Acidicapsa ligni: one gene and its partner. The protein of the gene in region 1 interacts with the protein of each later gene in a pairwise test. Links are inferred from orthologs where the notes say so. Each region holds a gene or a part of one and is shown on either strand. Other genes may lie near its edges.

Evidence for each region. The genes of interacting proteins can lie anywhere in the genome.
Region 2: the proteins of rho (region 1) and hfq interact in binary tests that used the Escherichia coli proteins (3 or more experiments, as listed by UniProt). The link is inferred for Acidicapsa ligni from one-to-one orthologs.

What each region holds. Positions count from the first base shown.
Region 1 is NZ_JAGSYG010000002.1:253,308-256,289, forward strand. The notes cover bases 1-2,980. They hold rho (transcription termination factor Rho), read left to right. Parts: upstream 1-855; coding sequence 856-2,106; downstream 2,107-2,980. Other genes in these bases: OHL19_RS07505 (DNA-directed RNA polymerase subunit omega), read left to right, coding at 534-755; OHL19_RS07520 (beta strand repeat-containing protein), read right to left, coding at 2,886-2,980. Also shown: more of OHL19_RS07520, read right to left, coding at 2,981-2,982. UniProt on the Escherichia coli protein: Facilitates transcription termination by a mechanism that involves Rho binding to the nascent RNA, activation of Rho's RNA-dependent ATPase activity, and release of the mRNA from the DNA template.
Region 2 is NZ_JAGSYG010000002.1:444,150-447,122, forward strand. The notes cover bases 1-2,971. They hold hfq (RNA chaperone Hfq), read left to right. Parts: upstream 1-1,300; coding sequence 1,301-1,642; downstream 1,643-2,971. Other genes in these bases: OHL19_RS08195 (DegT/DnrJ/EryC1/StrS family aminotransferase), read right to left, coding at 1-808; hflX (GTPase HflX), read left to right, coding at 1,719-2,971. Also shown: more of hflX, read left to right, coding at 2,972-2,973. UniProt on the Escherichia coli protein: RNA chaperone that binds small regulatory RNA (sRNAs) and mRNAs to facilitate mRNA translational regulation in response to envelope stress, environmental stress and changes in metabolite concentrations.

The DNA of each region.
Region 1 (2,982 bases):
GTAGGGCTGGCTGGAGATGGCAGTTTCATAGGATAAGCTTCTTGTTTTCTATGGAAATCTTCAGGAATAGAGGGTAGGCCGCATAAATGTGCTATAAAAAAGGGTTGACCTAGGAGCACTGTGGGTATAGATTCATGAGTGCTAACCAACAAGGCAGACATCGCGTAGACCTGTAGGGGATGCGCTCTGCGTCGCTTTGATTCCGCGTCATCTTATGTTGCGGTTCACCGGGAGTATCGGTGCGACCGATAGTGTGTTTATCCGGTAGTTGTTGGATATTGCCGGATTTGATTGGCAGGCTGGATTCAATTGATCCAGATTGAACATTGCAGTTTCTGCGGTAGCAATATCGTGGGAGTGAATTATGAGAAGGGTGTCAAAAATGAGTTATCAGAATAGCAGCAACTTTTTGAACTCTATCCCCTTTTTTTGCGTCTAACAAATGTCTGTAAACAAAAAGGGCGTGCCGCTCAACGGGCGTCCTCTGCACCGGTCAAGCCGGGCAGTGATCACCACAAAGGAGAACGATGCATATGCGCTCGGAACTGATTTTTGGGGCACTTACTCACGTGTCCAACCGCTACCAGTTGTGCCAACTGGCGAGCAAGGCAACCCGTAAGTTGCACAAGCCGAACAGCCGGCTGCAGGATACGACGAACGAAGTTCTTTACCGCTTTCGTAATGCCAATCCTGGTATGTCGGCGCCGATCACGGAACCGGAAGCTCAGCCAGTAGAGCAGCGCCGCGCAGCTTAAGCGCGGCCTGCAAGGCCTGCCGTAACCACAACCCCGCCTTTTATTTCCCCGGAGTTCCCTCCAATCCATCCCCCTCCTATCCTCCTAGTCGCAGGTATCCATGACCATTGCTGAGTTAAAAGAGAAAAACATCACCGAATTGAGCCGCATTGCGCGCACACTGGACATTCCCGGCGCTAGCGGTCTCCGCAAACAAGACCTTATCTTTAAGATTCTGCAGGCGCAGAGCGAAAAAGAGGGGCATATTTTTGCCGAGGGCGTCCTCGAAATCCTGCCTGACGGTTATGGTTTTCTCCGTTCTCCGGATTACAACTATTTGCCCGGCCCGGATGATATTTATGTCTCCCCGTCCCAGATTCGCAAGTTTGACCTCAAGACCGGCGACACGATCAGCGGCAATGTTCGTCCGCCACATGAGGGCGAGAAGTACTTCGCACTGGTTAAGATTGAAGCGATCAACTTCGAGTCTCCTGAGGAGACGCGCAACAAGATTCTTTTCGACAATCTGACGCCGCTTTATCCACAGGAACGCATCAAGATGGAGACTGTTCGCGAGCAGACGAGTGGCCGCGTGATGGATCTGTTGACGCCGGTGGGCAAGGGGCAGCGCGGTTTGATCGTAGCTCCGCCTCGTACAGGCAAAACGATGCTGTTGCAGTCGATTGCCAACTCGGTGACGACCAACCATCCTGAGGTTGTGCTGATCGTACTGCTGATTGATGAGCGTCCGGAAGAAGTCACGGATATGCAGCGGTCGGTGAAGGGCGAAGTCATCAGCTCCACCTTTGATGAGCCGGCGGCGCGCCACGTACAGGTCGCCGAAATGGTGATTGAGAAGGCCAAGCGCCTGGTGGAGCACAAGCGTGATGTGGTGATCCTTCTGGACTCCATTACGCGTCTTGCCAGGGCTTACAACACGATTGTGCCGCCTTCGGGCAAGGTACTCTCGGGCGGTGTGGATTCAAATGCGCTGCAGCGGCCGAAGCGGTTCTTTGGCGCGGCTCGCAATATTGAAGAAGGCGGGTCTTTGACGATCATTGCGACGGCTCTTGTCGATACTGGTTCGCGTATGGACGAGGTCATCTTTGAAGAGTTCAAGGGCACGGGCAATATGGAAGTGATTCTGGATCGCAAGCTGGTTGATAAGCGAGTGTTTCCGGCAATCGACATTCAGCGCTCGGGCACCCGTAAGGAAGAGCTGCTTATTCCCAAGGAGGATTTGCAGCGTATCTGGGTTCTGCGCAAGGTGCTGAATCCGCTGTCTCCTGTGGAAGCGATGGAACTGCTGGTGAGCCGCCTTGAAAAGGTGCGCAACAACGCAGAATTCCTGCAGAACATGAACCATCTGTAGAGTTCTCTCTAGGGTTCAAGGCGGGAAGGGGAGTTTGCTTCCAGGTGCATGCAAGGCTTTCCACTGCACCTGTTTGCGGATTTCCCTCTCGCTGATAGAATAGAAAAGTTGTTTCCCAATGTGGGGCTGTAGCTCAGCTGGGAGAGCGCCTCGTTCGCAACGAGGAGGCCAGCGGTTCGATCCCGCTCAGCTCCACCAAATAAATATCAAATTTATAATTCGAAAACCTGGGGCCAACTTGTCCTCATTCAATACCAGAATTGAGAAATCGGATACTTATCCGATTTGGCGACTACTCGGACAGGCGCAGGATCAGTTGTCGGCGACGACAGGAGAAGCATCCGGATGCTTCTCGAATGTCCAACTCTCCCAAAGCCAATGGGGACGTGCGGTCACCCGTGCAGTTGCCTGATACGAAAGCATTGACCGATACCATCGTTCAATAGATTCTCCTCTATACGTCTGCATTCATGACAATTGTGCGGCGCCTCGGAATTAAGCGAAAAAGCACTGCGCTTTGGAATTGCGAGCTGAAGAAGTTCGATGTGCATCTTCGGATCGAAAGTGTCGGACCAGAGGTGCGTGCCCGAATTCGTACGGAACTGCTGTGCCTGATACTCCGTATCAACGGCATATCAGATTCGAGGATATTGCTTTGCCTCTGCGACTGCGCCCACATCGCTCTGCAAACTGCCTACGAATATGCGGATCTGGATTGGTCTATTCCGAATACCGTCGACAGAGGGTCTCGATATGATGGCTCGAGCTTGAGGTTTGCGTTACTGCACGTCGAGCGTAATGGTGGCGGATTGTTGGATATTGCCGCTGGTCGCCGTTACTTTCAGGGTATACGTCTCCGGCGGTGGCGAGGAGCCT
Region 2 (2,973 bases), 190 kb from region 1 along the record:
CCAGTCCGGCAGCTGCAAAGAGTTCGTGATAGCGGGCAGCGGCCTGATGGCGCTTCTCGTTCCACTCTGAAATGTATTTGAGTTTTACCTGCAGGATTGCGCCTTGGAAGCCATCCATGCGCGCATTCCAGCCGACTTCGTCATGATGGTAGCGTTCGCGCATTCCATGCTGGCGCAGCATTTTGAGGCGTTCGGCCAACTCTGGATTGTTGGTTGTGACCATGCCCGCATCCCCGGCAGCACTCAGGTTCTTGGTGGGATAGAAGCTGAAGGCAGCCAAGTCGCCGAGGGCTCCGGCGCGTTCTCCGTCAGAGCGAGCGCCCCATGCCTGGGCTGCGTCTTCAATCAACGCGAGCTCGTAGGTTTTGCCCAGAGCGGCGAAGGCGGACCATGGCGCACACTGGCCGTAGAGGTGGACCGGCAGCAGGGCGCGGACGGGCACTGCCTGAGACTGTTGAAGTAGATTTTCTGCGCGATCTGGATCCAAATTGAAGGAAACCGGATCAATATCGGACAGCAAAGGAGTAGCGCCGGCGCGCAAGATAGAACTGACAGAGGCGAAGAAGCTGAAAGGTGTGGTGATGACGGCAGTGCCCGGTCCAATATTTGCTGCAGCTAAAGCCAACCAGAGGGCATCCGTTCCGGAAGAACAGCCGACAGCATGGCTGACTCCAAGATGCTCCGCTGCCGCAGCCTCGAAATTTGCTACGGGATTGCCGAGAATGAATTGTCTTGTTTCCAGCACGTGGCCCATTGCGGCGAGAAGTTCGTCGTGGATAGGAGTGTACTGGCGGGACAAATCGAGCATCGGGACCGCCTGGACTGGGATTACATGGCCTGGGGCCGCGGTTTTTGTGTCTGCCGATACTGCGGTTGCGGTGGAATCTGTCTGTTTGCTGTTCGAGGTCGCCACTCAGTTATGGTATCAACTTCCCATTGAAACTCGAAACGCGTCCAATGGAAGGGTGAGCGCATCTCATGCGATAGCAGGTTCCGGTTTGATGCGATGAAAGTCGGTCAAACGATAAGCAATGAAATCTCACATGGATGTGAATCTTTGTTGAAACAACGTGTTAGCCCCTATAGTGTGATTTGGTAGATTGCGGAAACCAAAAGCGATTTGAATTGCATGCGGTGACCGGTTTGCAGCAGCGGGGACGGCAACAGTCAGGAAGGGAACTCTGCACCAGCGTCAGCCTGAGCTTCAGGTTTGGATTTCAACACTGGGCGGCAACTCCTGTCGAACTGTCTCCAGAAAATATGAACAGACTTTGAAAACAAGAAAGCAGGAGATCGGCACATGGATAACAAGCCGGCACAAAACATTCAGGATACATTCCTGAACACCGTTCGGAAGGACAAGACACCGATCACGATTTATCTGGTGAGCGGCGTCAAGTTAACCGGTAAGATTCGTTCTTTCGACAAGTATTCGGTGTTGCTCGAGAACAACAGCCAGGAGCAGTTGATCTTCAAGCACGCCATTTCTACAGTTGTCAGCAACCGTAGTGTGCTGCATACGCCGGAACATCGGGCGCCAGGGCAAGGGCCTGGTGCGCCGTTGACTCCAGCCTCCAGCGTGGGTGCGCCCGCGACAGGTGGTGGTGCGTCGGCAGCCAATCCCCAGGCAAATCATTCGTAAAGATCGCAGTCACGATTTGAGGAACGACACATTTGGGAATGGCACGGATGCTTCAGGCTTTGCCGAGGGGCGTTCCGTGTCATACCGCGATGGTCGCGACTCTATTCCTTCCTCGTCCCGCCAGCGGCAGGAGCGGGCGGTGCTCGTAGGCGTGGATTTGTCCAGCCACAGCAAGGTCCGCCGCCCTGGAGCTGAGGGTGCGAAGGCGGCTTCGCGCCTGACCGCCGAATCCACTCACGAGTTCAGTAATGAGTTGGAGACCGGCTCCGATTCACTGGTACTTTCCGATCCAGCACTTTCCGATTCTGCTCTGGGCATCTCGACGGATCTTAACGTGGATGCTTCGCTGGCGGAGTTCTCTGAACTGGTAGAGAGTGCCGGGGCGATCGTGGTAGGACGCACGTTACAACGGCGCAGCAGGCCTGATCCGGCGACTCTGATCGGTGCGGGCAAAGTGGAAGAGATTGCCGGTATTGCTGCCGCGAACAACGCCGACCTGGTGTTGTTCGATCACAATCTTTCGCCGACACAGTTGCGCAATCTTGAAGACGCGTTGCCATGTGCGGTGCTGGACCGGACACAGTTGATCCTCGATATTTTTGCCCGGCATGCACGAACCCGCGAAGGGCAGTTGCAGGTCGAGCTGGCGCAGCTTGAGTACATGCTCCCACGGCTTGCCGGACGTGGAAAGTCGATGTCCCAGCTAGGCGGCGGCATTGGCACACGCGGACCGGGTGAAACCAAGCTGGAGACGGACCGCCGTGCGATTCAAAAGCGGCTGGTGCATCTGCGTGGTGAGCTGGATTCGGTTCGCAGGATTCGACGGCAACAGCGGCAGCGGCGGGAGTCAGCGCCGGTGCCGACGGTTGCCCTGGTGGGCTATACGAACGCGGGCAAGAGCACCTTGTTCAACCGGTTGACGGGCGCGGGCGTGCTGGCTTCTTCGCGAATGTTTGCGACTCTGGACCCCAAGCTGCGCGCGTTGGAGCTGCCGAGCCGGAGGAGGATTCTGCTTTCGGACACGGTAGGTTTTATTCGCAATCTGCCGCATACGCTGGTGACGAGCTTCCGCGCGACGCTGGAAGAGGTTGAGCGAGCCGAGGTTCTGCTGCATATTCGCGATGCGGCTTCGCCATACGGGGACGAGCAGAAATCCCAGGTGGAAAAGGTTTTGGGTGAGTTGGAAGTGCTGAACAAGCCACGTATCGAAGTGTTGAACAAGATCGATCTGCTCACTGCTGAAGAGCGCGCAGGGCTGGAGCACCGAGGAATCGTGACCGTCTCGGCATACACCGGCGATGGGCTGGAAGGATTGCTCAAAGCGATCGACG